One region of the Paenibacillus sp. PK3_47 genome, then DNA from elsewhere that is predicted to be linked to it. Evidence: riboswitches for the same ligand, from Rfam matches in the RefSeq annotation. Region 1 holds a riboswitch; the other holds the start of a gene.
The links. A riboswitch is a leader RNA that binds a small molecule or an ion and turns the genes downstream of it on or off. The one in region 1 is predicted to bind glycine.
Positions count from the first base shown of each region.

Region 2: another riboswitch for glycine. It lies ahead of C2I18_RS18345 (amino acid permease); the one in region 1 lies ahead of gcvT (glycine cleavage system aminomethyltransferase GcvT).

Region 1 covers NZ_CP026029.1:2,161,408-2,169,462, reverse strand. The annotation lists gene C2I18_RS09820 (helix-turn-helix domain-containing protein) at 42-869, shown strand; gene gcvPB (aminomethyl-transferring glycine dehydrogenase subunit GcvPB) at 953-2,413, opposite strand; gene gcvPA (aminomethyl-transferring glycine dehydrogenase subunit GcvPA) at 2,410-3,762, opposite strand; gene gcvT (glycine cleavage system aminomethyltransferase GcvT) at 3,759-4,883, opposite strand; glycine riboswitch at 5,134-5,227, opposite strand; gene gcvH (glycine cleavage system protein GcvH) at 5,410-5,802, shown strand; gene C2I18_RS09795 (flagellar motor protein MotB) at 6,391-7,293, opposite strand; gene C2I18_RS09790 (flagellar motor protein) at 7,290-8,055, opposite strand, start outside.
Region 2 covers NZ_CP026029.1:4,121,668-4,129,722, reverse strand. The annotation lists gene C2I18_RS18375 (lantibiotic protection ABC transporter ATP-binding protein) at 1-293, shown strand, start outside; gene C2I18_RS18370 (lantibiotic immunity ABC transporter MutE/EpiE family permease subunit) at 343-1,014, shown strand; gene C2I18_RS18365 (lantibiotic immunity ABC transporter MutG family permease subunit) at 1,016-1,774, shown strand; gene C2I18_RS18360 (response regulator transcription factor) at 1,804-2,466, shown strand; gene C2I18_RS18355 (HAMP domain-containing sensor histidine kinase) at 2,454-3,848, shown strand; gene C2I18_RS18350 (YdeI/OmpD-associated family protein) at 3,892-4,563, opposite strand; gene C2I18_RS18345 (amino acid permease) at 4,598-5,983, opposite strand; glycine riboswitch at 6,124-6,204, opposite strand; gene C2I18_RS18340 (glycoside hydrolase family 9 protein) at 6,519-8,055, shown strand, end outside.

The sequences.
Region 1 (8,055 bases):
TTTTCAATAGTGTAAATAATGGAAGTGAGGAGGGGCCTGACTTGACCGCAACTTATGATCAGCCGAAAGTATGGTATTCGCCTGAAGATCTGGAAAAGGAACAGCTGGATTCTTTCTTTTCACCGGGTAAAGCCAAACCTTCAGCAGACTGCGAGGAAACGAAAACGCCCTCATTTTCGAACGCGGGGCAGAAATCTGTATATCATAAGGCAATGATAACTTCTTTACATAAAGAGCTGCTTAAGATCAGAAAATACATATCGATAGACTTTGCGTTTTTTTTGACAGATGAGGCGGCGAGGATTATTGATTTACAGCTTTCCTCCCCGGCTATTCAAGAAGAATTCGACCGGGCAGGGTTAAGAGTCGGCATGAGTCTGGCCAAACAAAACCTGGGAATGAACGCTGTCTCGCTGGCGGCCGAGCTTAATTCCATAGCTGTAGTTAAAGGGAAGGAGCATAGCAGTCCTTTATTTTTTGACTGGAACTGCGTATGTTCACCGCTCTATTCAGATGGTGTTATCCAAGGGTATGTGGATATTTCCTTTTATAATGGGCAGCAGATCGAATTAGCCATCCCGCTGATGCGGCAGATCGCAGAGAATGTAGGCGGCAAGTGGATGCGTAGCCATCCGGAATTACAGCTGCTTCAGCTGGAAAACCATTTTGAAAAGTACAGTCTGACCGGGAGAGAGAGGGATGTAGCGCAAATGTGGCTGGCAGAAAAAAGCGCGCTGTACATTTCCAACGAGTTAGGCATTAGCGAAGGTACGGTAAGGAATGTGGTGAAGAGCATGTATAACAAAATGAAGGTGACGGACCGCTGGCAGTTCATCAAGAAGCTCACGCCGGATCCCGCCAATAAATAGACGACTTTATATAAGGAAAAAAGGAGCCCCGCAGTGCAGAATGCAGCTGAGGCTCCTTTCTTATAATCAGGGAATTCAGGGGATTAACCGCAGGAGCAGTTCAGCACCGGCTTCCGGGCGGCCTGCGTCTCATCGAGACGGCTGATGTCTGTTGTATGCGGGGCATTAATGACAATCTCCGGTGTCTCCTCGGCTTCCTTGACGATCCGGATCATTGTTTCGATAAAGCCGTCCAGCGTCTCCTTGCTTTCGGTTTCGGTCGGCTCGATCATCATGCACTCCTCCACGGTCAGCGGGAAGTAGACGGTAGGCGGATGATAGCCGAAGTCGAGCAGCCGTTTGGCTACGTCGAGGGTACGCACACCGTACTGCCTCAGATTCCGGCCGGACATGACGAACTCGTGCTTGCAGACGCCGGGATACGGGATTTCAAAATACGGCGCCAGCCGGTGCATCATATAATTGGCGTTAAGCACCGCATTCTCCGACACCTCACGCAGGCCGTCCGGCCCGTAAGTGCGGATATAAGCGTAGGCGCGGACGAGAATCCCGAAGTTGCCGTAAAAGGCTTTGACACGCCCGATCGATTCCGGGCCGCCGTAGTCCAGCGAGAAGCTGTTGTCTTCATTCCGGACGACCGCCGGTTGCGGCAGGAACGGAACCAGCTTCGCTTTCACGCCGACAGGTCCTGCTCCCGGGCCGCCGCCGCCGTGCGGGGTGCTCATCGTCTTGTGCAGATTCAGATGCACGACATCGAAGCCCATGTCGCCCGGGCGGGTAATGCCCATGATCGCATTGGAGTTCGCTCCGTCATAGTAGAGCAGCCCGCCGGCCTCGTGGACAATTTCAGCGATCTCCACGATTTGCGTTTCGAACAAGCCGAGTGTGCTCGGATTGGTCAGCATGAGCGCGGCGGTGTCGCTGCCGACCGCCGCCTTCAGCACCTCCAGATCGACCATGCCTTTGGCATTGGACGGGATCGTTACGGTTTCAAGGCCCGCCGCAGCTGCACTGGCCGGGTTGGTGCCGTGCGAGGAATCGGGCACGATGACCTTCGTGCGGGTCTCGCCGCGGCTCTCGTGGTAGGCGCGGATCATCATGAGGCCGGTCCATTCGCCGTGGGCGCCGGCGGCCGGCTGCAGGGAGACGGCGTCCATGCCGGTCAGGGCGGCGAGGTCTTTTTGCAGGGTGTACATCAGCTCAAGCGCACCCTGGATGCTCTCTTCGGGCTGATAGGGGTGAATCTTGGCCAATCCGGGGAAGCGGGCGACATCTTCATTGATCTTCGGATTATATTTCATCGTACAGGAGCCGAGCGGATAAAAGCCGTTATCCACGCCAAAGTTGCGGCGGGAGAGCGCGGTGTAATGCCGGATGACATCGACTTCCGACACCTCGGGAAGCAGGACCGGTTCACTGCGCAGCAGATTCTGCGGGATCAGGGCGCCGATGTTCTCATTTGCGGGGACATCGCATGCCGGCAGGGAGTAGGCGGAGCGGCCCGGGCGGCTAAGCTCAAAGATCAGACTTTGTTCGGGTTTCATAGACAGCCCTCCAGTACGCTCGCAAATTGGTCAATTTCCTCTTTGCTTCTTTTCTCAGTGACAGCCACCAGCATGTGTCCGGCCAGCTCCGGATAATCACGGCCGAGATCATATCCGCCAAGATAACCTTCCTTCACAAGCCTTGAATTAATCTCACTGACACTGCTGCCTTCCGGCAGCTTCAGCACAAATTCGTTAAAGAATGGAGCGGTGAATGCAGGGACAGCACCTGTGATTTCTCCAAGCTTGCCTGCGGCATAATGGCTCTTGCGGATGTTCAGCTCACCAACCTCACGCATGCCTTCCTTGCCCATCACGGACAGATATACAGAGGCGCACAGCGCCAGGAGCGCCTGGTTGGAGCAGATGTTCGAGGTCGCCTTCTCGCGGCGGATATGCTGCTCGCGGGCCTGGAGCGTCAGCACGAAGCCGCGTTTGCCGCTGCGGTCCACGGTCTGGCCGACAATCCGGCCGGGCATTTTGCGCATCAGCGGCTCTGCTACGGCGAAGAAGCCGCAGGTAGGGCCGCCGAACGAAGCGGGTATGCCGAGCGGCTGGGCATCGCCGACTACGATGTCGGCGCCGAGCTTGCCCGGCGCTTCCAGCACGCCGAGTGACAGCGGGTTGGCGCTGACGACGAACAGGCCTTTGACGGCATGGATCAGCGGAGCAATGCCGCCGAGATCCTCGATGGCGCCGAAGAAGTTCGGCGACTGCACCAGAACGGCAGCTGTATCGCTGTCGATGGCTTCAGCCAGTTTCGCCTGGTCGGTGACGCCGTCTTTGTAGTCAATTTCAACGACGTCGAGGCCCCAGGCTCCGGCAGAGGTGCGGAGCACCTGGCGGGCTTCCGGGTGAACCGTGCGGGAGACGATCAGCTTTTTGCGTTTGGTAGCGCCTGCTGCCAGAACTGCCGCTTCCGAGAAGGCGGTGGCACCATCGTACATGCTGGCATTAGCCACTTTCATGCCGGTCAGCTCACAGATATAGGACTGGAATTCGAAGATCGCCTGCAGCTCGCCCTGGCTGATCTCCGGCTGATAAGGGGTATACGCAGTATAAAATTCCGAACGGGAAATGACATGGTTAATGACTACGGGGATATGATGGTCATAGAGGCCTGCTCCGAGAAAGCTGGTGTGGCTGTCAAAGCTGGCATTGCGGTCGGCCAGCTCCTTCATATGGCGCAGCAGCGCGTATTCATCCATAGCTTCCGACATCGGCAGCGTTCCCTGATAGCGGACAGCCTGCGGAATGTCGGCGAATAGTTCTTCCATGGACCGGATTCCGACGGCCTCCATCATCTCCTGGCGGTCCTGTGCAGTCATCGGCAAATAACGGTGCTTCATTGCGGCTTCACTCCTTGGGTTCTTTTGTAGAACGGCGCTTTGACTACAGCTGCTTTCAGCTGCTTGCCGCGGATCTCCACGAATACCTCTGACCCTGTTTCACTGTAAGCTGCTTCAAGCAGCGCGAGCCCCAGATTGCGCTTCAGTGTCGGGGACTGTGTTCCGGTAGTGACTTCACCGATCTTCACGCCATCGGCGTAGACGGGATAGTGCGAGCGGGGAATGCCGCGGTCAATCATCTCAATGCCGACGAGACGGCGGGGCAGGCCGGCTTCCTTCTGCTTCAGCAGCGCCTCGCGGCCGATGAAGTTCCCTTTGTCCAGCTTCACGAAGAACTGGAGTCCTGCTTCGAGCGGCGTAATATCCGCCGACAGCTCCTGCCCGTACAGCGGCAGCCTGGCTTCGAAGCGCAGCGTGTCGCGCGCGCCGAGCCCGGCCGGCGTCAAGCCGTGCGGCGCACCTGCTGCCAGCAGGCCGTTCCACAGCGTGGCGGCAGCACTATGCGGAGCATACAGCTCGAAGCCGTCTTCGCCGGTATAACCGGTGCGGGAGAGCAGCACTTCTACGCCGCACACTACGGTTTTTTCGGTGAAGTGGAAAGGCTTCAGCGCGGTGACCGGTGCTGAGGTAACTTCAGCCAGAATTGTCTCTGCGAGAGGGCCCTGCAGTGCGAGCAGCAGTGTCTCCTCCGAGACATCTTTAAGGCTGACGCCGCCGAACTCCGCGGTAAGATGCTCCTGCAGCCACTGAAAATCTTTGTTGATGTTAGAGGCGTTGACGACAAGCATGTAACGCTCTTCTCCCAGACGGTAGACGAGCAGATCATCGACAACTCCGCCGTCCGGATAACAGAGCAGAGTGTATTGCGCGCTGCCATCTTCCAGCTTGCTGACATCGTTTGTTGTCATCTTTTGCAGGAAAGCTTCGGAGCCGGTGCCGGTCACCATGAACTCTCCCATATGCGATACATCGAACAGCCCCGCCTGACGGCGTACGGCCTCATGCTCCTTAACGATCCCTGTGAACTGTACCGGCAGCTCCCAGCCGCCAAAGTCGATGCATCTGGATTCCGGATAGGCGGAATACAAGTCATAAAACGGGGTTCTTTTCAAAGACTCCATGTCGTCACTCCCTAGAATGGGTTACTGGCTGGAATATCGGGCTTACGGCGGCAGCCATTGCCTTGGGCGGCCAGCGCTGTTGCAAATATAAAAAAAGGACAGGCGGAGGCCAAGTATGCGCGGGTGCGCATACCTGACCTTCCGCTCTGTCCTTTGTACCTGAGAGTTACCCTGCCCACTGATCCCGGCAGGTTTCCCCGTTGGTGACCGGTGCGCTGCAGCTGCAGCGTACGGGTGCTCTCCAGAGATGCGTCCGGCAAAGGTCCTTTTGCCTGAGAGATTCACCCGCGGGCTTACTCCTTCGGCGCTGTCCTCCAAGAGACAGTCTCTCCCTATGCCTTCATTCGCGTTCGTATGTTTTTGCTGTCTCCATTAAAACGGGTATACGTGTCACTGTCAACACAAAAAGTGCCAAAAAGCCGGTGAATTTAAATTTCTTGTCAGTTATATTGACATTGCGCCAGTGGATAACTTAGGCTATAACTAAATTTATATCACTCCAAATTGGGAAAAGAGGCGGCTGGAAATGAGTGAGGTGCTGGACAATCTGCACTACAGCGAAGAGCATGAATGGGCACAGCAGAGCGAAGGACGTACAGTACGTGTAGGTATTACGGATCATGCGCAGCATTTGCTGGGGGACATTGTGTTTGTCGAGTTCCCGGAAGTAGGCTCGGCCATTTCGGCAGGCGACAGCGTAGGCAGTATTGAATCGGTCAAGACAGTCTCTGAATTATATTCACCCGTGTCAGGAAAGGTTACAAAAATAAACGAGGCCCTGGAAGCCAGCCCGGAACTGATTAACGATGAGCCGTACGGCGGAGGATGGATTTTTGAGCTGGAGATTGACGGGGAATTTGCAGCTGCAGTATCGGGCTTGCTTGACGCTGCCGCCTACCGCGGGCTGGTAGGGGAATAACCCGGGTTATTGTGGATAATTGAAGGGCTGGGGAGAATAGGACTTTTGAGGCTGACCGGAAGTCCTGTTTCGTGTGGGTTTTTGAGCTGTGAAAAAGAGGGCTTCCGCTGCTGTCCGCATCTGAAGCCCTTTGGTTTAAGTTGGTTTAAGTATGGATTGGCGGGGAAAAGGCTGATTGAATGAAAATATGGTATTAGGGAAAGGGGCGGAGAGGAGGTCTGGAACAGTAGGAGTGAAAGCATCCACCTGAAAGTCACACCATCCCTAAAGAGAAAAACCCCTTGGTTCAATCGTTCAATCTATATAGCTGGAAATTCTCCTGCTAATTGCATGGTTTATGACGATTTAATAGCTTTAGATGGAATTTCTCCACCTATTTCTGTTCGATATCCGCTTTGGTGATGAAAACAGTAACTTTAGATGGAGATTTTCCAACTAAATCCTGGCGTTAGGCGTTTGGGATCAAATTAGATGGAGAAATTCCACTTAGGTTGGACAGTTCGTCCGGGAGTTCTTGGGCACCATTAGAGTCTCTTGGAATCTTTCGGAATCCCTCGGAATCTCCCGGAGTCACTCGGAATCCCTTGTTTACGGCGCTTCTTCATCCTGCAGCTGCCGCAGCACGATCAGTTCAACACGGCGGTTCTTTTGCTTGCCCTCATTGGTCGTATTGTCAGCGGCAGGGCGGGTATCGGCATAACCGGCATATTGAAAGTTATCCGGATCAAGCCCCTCGCTGTCGATGAAGAAGCGCAGAATGGACAGCGCCCGGGCACCTGACAGCTCCCAGTTGTCGTTGTAGCGGGACCCCGCTGACACAGGCGTGTTGTCCGTATGTCCTTCGATGCTGATCGTGGCGCCAATTCCGCTGAATAGCCCTGAAAGCTGGCGCAGTGCAGGATAGGCAGGTGCTTTCAGCTCCGCCCGGCCGGCATCGAACAGAAACTGGTCGCTCAGGGTAATCGCAATCCCCTGCGGCTTGTCCGCCACAAAAATCTCATCCCCCAGATTGTTATCCGCGACATACCGGGTGATTACATCCATTAGAGCGGCCAGCTTTGCCTCCTGTTCCCGGAAAGCCAGCTCCCGTGCCGAAGGAGGCTGTTCTTCATCCGCTGCCGGTGCCCCAGAACCGCTGTCCGGACCGCCGCCAGTATTGTTTCCTTCCGCATTGTCTGAATTGCTGTCTCCGCTGCTGCTGTTCTGTCCACTCTGGCCATTTTGACCGGTTCCGGCATTGCCGCCGCCCTCTCCGCCTTGCCCGCCATCCAATATTCCGCTGCCTCCGTCAATTACAGGGTTACCATTGGTGAAGGTCTGTGACAGGGAATCGGTAACTATCTTGTATTTCTGGGCATCCAGGCTGCTCATGGCATACAATACAACGAAAAAAATGAGCAAAAGGGTAATGAGATCCGCGTATGTGATCATCCACCGGTCATGGCTCTCCCGCTCTCCGGTACGCTGCTTGCGCCGCTCCCGCTGTCTCATAACATGCCTCTGTCCTGACTGCTTCCGCGACTTGCTGAAGAGTCTGTCAGAAACGAGCTCAGCTTTTTGCGCACCAGATGCGGGGCGTCCCCGTTCTGAAGCGAGAGAATGCCGACCATCTGCATTTCCATGCCGGCCAGCTCACTTTGGCTGCGGGATTTGATTTTGGATGCCAAGGGTAAAAATATTAGATTAGCGCTGGCTACGCCGTAAAGTGTCGCTGTGAAGGCTACTGCGATTGAAGCTCCCAGATTGGAGGGATCGGTAAGGCTGCCAAGCACCTGTATGAGTCCCATAACTGTACCGATAATTCCCATGGTTGGCGCGTAGCCGCCGGCAGCCTCAAAAATCTTGGCATAGCTGTTATGCTTAAGCTCCCTGGCATCCATATCCAGTTCCAGAATCTGGCGGACCTCCTCGGGATCAATACCGTCGACAATCAGGAGCAGCCCTTCACGGGTAAAACGATCGGGATGCTCTTCCGCCCGTTTCTCCAGGGCCAGCACACCGCCGCGCCGAGTAACGGCAGCCATGGAGATGAATTCTTCGGCATTTGCTTCCCTTGTGTCCGCTTTAGCGCCGAAGGCAAACCGCAGGGCTGCCGGCACCTGGAGCAGCTTGGAAGCCGGAAAGCTGATGAGAACAGCGGCAAAGGTGCCGCCAAATACGATTAAAGCAGCGTTCGGCTGCAGCAGGCCGGAGAGGCTGCCGCCTTCCAGGGAAAAGCCGCCGATCAGTGCGGCCAGTCCGGCCAGGAGGCCG
Region 2 (8,055 bases), 2.0 Mb from region 1:
TTGCACTGCTGAACCATCCGAAGCTGCTGATTCTGGACGAACCGACTAACGGGCTCGACCCCATTGGCATTCAGGAGCTGCGGGAGCTGATCCGTTCGTTCCCCCGGCAGGGCATTACTGTAATTCTGTCGAGTCACATTCTCTCTGAAGTCGAGCAGGTAGTGGACCAGATCGGCATTATTGCCGGCGGGGCTTTGGGCTATCAGGGAGAAGTTCCGCACGGCGAAGAACTTGAGGCATTGTTCATGCAGGTCGCTGCCGGGAACCGGAGGGCGGGTGACGGGCATGCTTAACTACATAAGGGCTGAACGTTTAACCTGGAGGCGTACGTTCATTCCTGTTATGCTTTGGCTTGCACCGGTGTTCACCCTGCTTCTCTGCGCCTTTCTTATGGGCGGACGTTTTTTTCAGAGCGGGGCTTATAACTGGTGGTATACCATGCTGCTCCCCGGGGCGCTGACGCTGGCCTGTTCCCTGGCTGTACAAAAGGATGCCCGGATGAAGTACCGCGGAATACTGGCGCTGCCGGTGGATCTGCGGATGATCTGGGCCGGCAAAACCGCCGCGTGCGCCGGATGGCTCCTATGCATCCTATCGGTATTCTTCCTGGGCATTACCGCCGGAGGGATGCTGTTCGGCGGCACCATTCCGCTTCAGAACAGTATGGCCGGCAGCCTCCTGATCTTCATCACGTTTCTGTGGCAGATTCCGTTATGCCTGTTCCTGGCTTCACGCTTCGGACTTTTCGCTGCTGTACTGCTTAATATGTTCGGCAATGTTCTGGGTGTCGTTACCTTCGATATTGGCGGACTGTGGGATTTCATGCCTTATACCCTTACGTTCCGGCTGATGTGCCCGGTGCTCTTCATCCTGCCGAACGGACTGCCCGTACCGGCGGACAGTCCGCTGCGGGATACGGGGAACATTCTTGCGGATGTCCTGGTTTCCCTGGCATGGTTCGGATTGCTGTTCTTCCTTACGGCGCACAAGTTCCGCAGGCAGGAGGCGAAGTAACATGGCCTCTATAACGAAGCTTCTAAGCGCTGACCTGCTTAAGACCAGGCGCACTCCGTTTCTGCTGATCCACCTGCTGGCCCCGCTCACTGCAGCGGGATTATTCCTGGCGTATTATTCCTACTCCCCATGGAGTTCCAGCAGCAAGATTCTTGCCTTTTTACAGGTGCTGGCCTGCGCTCTCCCTACACTGATTGGACTGGCCTGCGCTATGGCTGCTGAGCAGGAGGCATCAGCCGGGAGGTTCCAGGGAATGCTGGCGCTGCCCGGCCGCAAACTTGCCGTTTATATAAGCAAGCTGCTGCTCCTGCTGCTGTTCGGCCTTGGCAGCCTCCTGCTGGCCTGCCTCCTGTTTGGAGCGGGCTTTCATCAAGTGCTGCGCCAGGACGGCCCCGGTCTGCTGTTCTATGGGAACAGTGCGCTGATTTTGTCCGGAAGCAGTATATTTCTCTATTTGCTGCACAGTTTTCTCAGCCTGCGTTATGGAAAGGGACTCTCCATCGGGACAGGGATCGTGGGGAGCCTTGTTGCAGCTCTGCTGCTTACCGGACTGGGCGATGGAATCTGGCCGTTCGTGCCTTTTGCCTGGGGGGCCCGTTTTTCTTCACTCTGGTCTGTTTATACTTCAGGTGTTACACTATCCTCTTCAGTATCAGGACTGGATGCAGGAATTGCAGCTTGTGCAGCAGGAACGCTTCTGGCTGCGGTCCTCTCCTGCTTCTGGTTTCTGCGCTGGGAAGGCGGATCTGCCGATAATTAGAAAGACTACTTATAATAGAGGGAATGCATATGGCAAAAATACTGGTGGTCGACGATGAACCCGCGATTCTGTCGCTGATCCGGAATGCGCTCAGCACAGACCGGCATCTGGTGACAACGCTGGCGGATTCAGCCAAAGTACAGCAGATGGATCTAGGCAGCTATGACCTTATTCTGCTCGATGTCATGATGCCGGTCATCGACGGCTTTACACTGTGCCGGGAGATCCGCGCTTCGGTGGATTGCCCGATTCTTTTTTTGACGGCCAAAACGCTGGAGAGCGATCTTATGTACGGCCTGGGACTGGGCGCAGACGATTATATTCTAAAGCCGTTCGGCATCGGTGCCCTGCGGGCCCGGATCGGCGCCCATCTCAGACGTGAAGCAAGGGAACGGCGGAATGTCCTGTACCTGGACAATGTGGTCTTCAACCTTTCGGGCAAAGAGCTCCATGTCCATGACAACAAAATACCGCTGACCAAAAGCGAATATGAAATTTGTGAGTTTCTGGCGCGCAGCCGGGGGCAGGTGTTTTCCAAGGAGCAGATTTATGAAAGGGTCTTTGGACTGGAGGGGGACAGTGACGCCAGCGCTATTACAGAGCATATCAAAAACATCCGCGCCAAGCTGAACAAATGGGACATAGAAGCTATTGAGACGATCTGGGGGATTGGATACAAGTGGAAGCTGTAAAACAAAGCAAAACTGTACGTCTGCGCACCTTTTTCCTGCAATATCTCCTGTTCCTGAGCATGGGTACGATTGTGCTGGTGGTAGCATTCCTGGGTTTGTTTACGCTGGCTTTTTCGGCCAATATTGTACTGCCTGCCAACTATGCGGAGAATGAGATTGAAGCCTTTAAGGACAAACTTGCCTCCGGCAGCCCAATTACACCGGACAGCATTCCAAAACTGCCGGATAATGCCGTGTTCAGCCAGGACGGCAGACTGCTCTACGGCAATCTGTCCACGGCCGAGGCCCTTCATGCCCGGGAGCTTATAGCGCAGGGAAAGAACCGGGACTCTGACTTCTATACCGCCGCTCAGCACGGAGAGGAGCTCTGGATCTTCCGGTATACCTTAACGCCGCAATATGCCTCCCCCCTGCTGCGCAGCATTCTGCCGAATCCGCAGCTGCTGGGCGTGCTGCTCTTCATTATTGGCATTCTGCTTCAGGCAGCGCTGCTTGCTGCCCGGTTCGGCCGTAAACTCACCGGGAAACTGGCCGGTCTCCAGGAGGCTACCGGGAATATCCGGCGGGAAAATCTCGAGTTCACCGTTGAACCAAGCGGTATCCGGGAGATCGATGATGTGCTGGCCTCGCTGGAACAGATGAAGGATGCCCTGCAGACTTCGCTGAAGCAGCAGTGGGAGCTGGAACGCTCCCGCAGAGAGCAGATTTCTGCATTGGCCCATGATATCAAAACTCCGCTTACGATCATCAGAGGGAATGCAGAGCTGCTGCAGGAGACAAGCCAGGATGAGACCCAGCGGGAGTATAACGGGTTCATTCTCAAAAGCGCAGAGGATATCGAAGCCTTCGTACAGGAGGTTATTGATCTGTCCAGCCTGCAGTCATCCGCAGTGCGGCAGCAATCGCCGGTTAACCTTAAAAATTTCGCAGGAGAATTGGAGCATCAGCTGAGGGCGCTTTCCACCGGCAAAGAGCTGAGTACCGGGGTCCGCGGAGATGAAGATATTCCGGAATGGATACGGATGGACAAGGAGCTGCTGCAGCGGGGAATTATAAATATATTGGCAAATGGTGTAGAGCATACGCCCCCGCAGGGAAGCGTAACCTTACTTATACGGAGGGATGCAGACTATGTTCATTTCACAGTTACGGATACGGGCCGCGGCTTCTCTCCTGCCGAGCTGAAAGAAGCTGCAGTCCAGTTCTACATGGGTGACCAGAGCCGGAGCTCCGGCAGCCATCACGGAATGGGCCTGTATATTGCCGAATCCGCTGCACAGCACCATGGCGGAACGCTGACCTTGGAGAATGCGGGACCCTCAGGCGGTGCAAAGGTTACCTTGAGCATTCCTGCTGCCGGAGACTGCAGCGGGCACTTGTGACAGCGGCCCGCTGCTCCTTCCCAGCGGAGGATTCTCCCGGACCTTAAGGATTTTCTCTTCTATAGATATTCATGGTTTTGTAGCCTTGACCCAGAATGCTCTTCATCTCTGCCCGCCGCTTCTCCCTGGTTTCCTCCTGCACGGCGCTGTACACGTAACGGGCCCAGTCCTTCTTATAGCCGGGAGTAAGCGACTGGTACAGGGCCAGTGCCTCCGGGCTGTCCTGCAGATCATTTTCTACATCAGGGATCTTCGCCGTATAATCATCTACACGCTGGCTTGGCCTGGATGATGCAGCAGTGTTCTTCCGGGCTTCCTCTTTGAATCCGACAACGGTAAACACATCGTTCAGGCCGACCATCCGGGCAAACTTCAGGCTGCTTGTTCCGATATAGCCGTCCTCACCTGCTCCTACTCCGGCAAACAGGCTGTCCCTGTGAATATAGCCGGGATACACCTTGTTGCCCTTTTTGGGATAAGCCGCGTACAAATAGCCTCCCTTATTAAGATAGCCCTGCTCAATCACTGTCTGCACAAGCTCCTGGAGCGATTCCATAGTAAGCACATACGCAAAAATGAGATCATAAGGACCATCCGTTAACCCGGTGTCATAGTCCGTCAATTCCGCTAAACTATCCTCACCCTCGGGCGTGTACAATACAGCAGCCTTATTGAATTTATGCAGGTTTAACTTCTCTACGATTGTTTTAGCCATTCTACTGTCCCTCCTGCTGCTTGTTGTCCTGTCCCTAACGGAAGGAAGATTCGGTATGGTTAATTTTATTGTCGCTGTCCTTTTTCTTTTTATTCAGAGGATACAGGACAAATAAAAGGATAAACCATAACGGGGTAAACAACAACGCCGGACGCGTATCTTCAGCAATCAGCATAATTACGAGAATCGCTGCGAACAGTGCAAGTACGATATAATTTACTGCAGGTGTAAAAGGTGCCTTGAACTTGGATTTGGCCTGCAAATCCGGGCGGGTTTTCTTATATTTGATATGGCACACGAGGACGACGCCCCACACCCATATGAAGCAAATTGCACTGATGGTGGTTACGATGCCAAAAGCCTGCTCCGGAATAAGCTTGCTCAAAAGCGCACCGGCGGAAATAACCAGCGTAGAGATGAACAGCGAGTTGCCGGGTACATGGTTTTTATTCAGCTTGGCAAAATGTGCAGACGCCTGATCCTTCCGGCTCAGATTATACAGTATCCGGCTCGTCGAGAACATTCCGCTGTTGCAGGCCGAAGCCGCCGAGGTCAAGACGACAAAGTTAATAATCCCCGCAGCAAGCGGAATCCCTACCAGACTGAAGGTCCGTACAAACGGGCTTTCGGCCGGACTGAGCTGGGTCCACGGATTAATGCACAGCAGGACGAACAGCGCGCCGACGTAGAAGAACAGAATCCGCAACGGAATTTTGTTGATCGCCGAAGGGATATTTTTCTCCGGGTCTGCAGTTTCAGCTGCCGATACCCCAACTAACTCCACCCCGACATAAGCGAATACGACCATCTGGAAGGAAAATAAAAAGCCTGTCACACCGTTCGGGAAAATCCCTCCATGCTCCCATAAATTGCGGACCGTCACCGAGCCTGCATCTGTCTTGAACCCTATAATCAGCAAAACAACCCCTATGCCGATCAGCGCAAGAATCGTGACCACCTTGATCAGCGCAAACCAGAATTCAAGCTCCCCGAAATTTTTGACGGTCAGTAGATTAAGCCCGAGTAAAATAATCAGGCAGATCACGGCCGGTACCCAATGCGGAATATCAAACCAGTACTGCACATACACGCCAACCGCAATCACATCGGCCATCGCCGTCATAATCCAGCAGAACCAGTACGTCCAGCCGGTAATGAACGCAGCCCGGGGACCGAGATAATCCTCGGCGATATCCGTAAAGGACTGATAGCCCGCTTTGGAGAGCAGAAGCTCACCCAGTGCCCTCATTACAAAAAATACGGCGATCCCCACGATCAGATACGTGAACATGATGGAGGGTCCGGCCTGCTGAATCGCTTTTCCCGATCCCAGGAATAATCCCGTACCGATGGTGCCGCCGATTGCAATCAGCTGGACATGCCGGTTAGCCAGCTCTCTTTTTAACTCTGTCTGTGCCATGCTTAAGTTCCCCCTTAATAAGTACACTGCCTAAAAAACATAAAAAAAAGAGATTGGATATCATCCAATCTCCCGGTACCAAAGAATACAAAATAATAAACCTGCCCCGCTGACTGTGATCAGCATGACAAATCTTTATTCTGTACTCTTCTGTCCTTTTGCCTGAGATTGTGAACCCTTCGGCGCCGCGAAAAATCCGCAGTCTCTCCAGAAGCTGCTCCTGCTATAGTGTGATCCATAGCAATCATAGCCTGTGAATTATGTAATTAGTGAAGCTGTAATGCTGTTCAGATATTCTAACATATTACCTGCGGTGTGAGTATCTATCTGTGAAAAAAGTCTCTTTCCATTTCATTCCGGTCAAAAGGTAAAAAAATCATATGAAAAGATAGCTAATTTTGGATGTATTTTTTCCAGAATGAACTTGGTAGCATTATACAAAACGATGAAAGGGGTTACAATTTTGCGGACAAAGAAAATTACTCGTACCAAAAAAGCATCTGTAGTTCTTTTAAGTTTTGCAACCGCTTTTTCGATGGCAGTACCGGCATCACTGGCTTCGGCCGAACAGATTTCTGAAGTCAATTACCTTCCTCCGGGAGGGGAACACTGGAACAAGCTCCGGGATATCGAAATCAAGGATAACGGCTGGGGTTTCGGCACAACAGTGACTGAGGAAGTGTATCAGGAGAAGCAGGCCCGCAAAATAACCACCAGCGGCTGGTGGGCGGATCAACTGGTTGTCAATGGCTGGCAGTCTTTTGATTTCAGTGCCTATGAAGGCGGAACGCTGGAATTTGACGTACTCGGTGCACAGGGCGGAGAGAATTTTCAAATCGGATTCCGCGACGTTGTTCATGAAAGACCCGACGGTAACGGCGGCTTTTTCACAGACAAAGATGTTCCGGAAGAAACCAATATTGATGCACAAGTTAATGTTGGCGCTTACACGGAAGTAACGACCGAGTGGCAGCATGTATCGATTCCACTAAAGGATATTTTCGCCAGTGACCCGCTGTTTGATGAAAGTAAAATACAATTACTGAAAATTTCCGGTAACGATACGCCTATCACGTTCTGGATCAGCAACATCAAAGTCACCTCGCCGGATACGGAAAGAAGCTACGCTCCGGTCAAAGTCAATCAGGTCGGATATCTGAACTACGGCGAGAAATATGCCCATGTGAGCGGTTATTACAACGAGCTGTCCGCTGTTGCCGGCACTCCTTTCCAGGTTAAGCGTACTTCGGATGGCAGTATCGCTTATTCCGGCACGCTCTCGCTTGTGGCCGCTTATGATGAGCTGTCCGGCGAAAAGGTGCTGAAGGCCGACTTCTCCGCACTGAACGAAAACGGTGAATATTATATTACTGTTGACGGAGTAGATGAGCCTTCCGTGCCGTTTGAAATCGGAGCGGATGTCTATGACAGCCTGCTGACAGACGTTCAAAGGTTCTTCTATTATCAGAGAGCCAACGACGATCTGCTCCCTGAGCACGCCGGAGAATTTGCCCGTACAGGGCTTCATAAAATTGACGCCGATCTCCCTTTCCAGTCTGATCCCGCGCGGACGAAGGATGTTTCCGGCGGCTGGTGGGATGCCGGAGATACCGGTAAATATGTAACCGCTGCGGCAACGGCCGTATCGGATTTGCTCTGGGCTTATGAGACTTTCCCGCAAGAGTTCTCCGACGGTCAGCTGAATATTCCGGAGAGCGGCAACGGCATTCCCGATCTGATCGACGAAATCAAGGTTGAAACCGATTTCTTCCTGAAGATGCAGGACGAGGCGACTGGCGGATTCTACGCCTACGTCATCCGCGAGCCTCAGCCTAAACGCTTCATCATGGACGGCACGGGAGAGACAAGCGTGATTCCGACTTCACAAACCGCTACCACGGTCGGTGCACTGGCACATGCCTATAATGTATTCAAAGATGTGCCTGGACTGGCGGATTATGCGGATACCCTGCTTGCTTCTGCAGTCAGAGGCTGGGACTATCTGGCGGCACATCCTGAATTCATCGCCCAGCCGGACGGCCCTTACAATGACAACGAGGATCTGAATGACC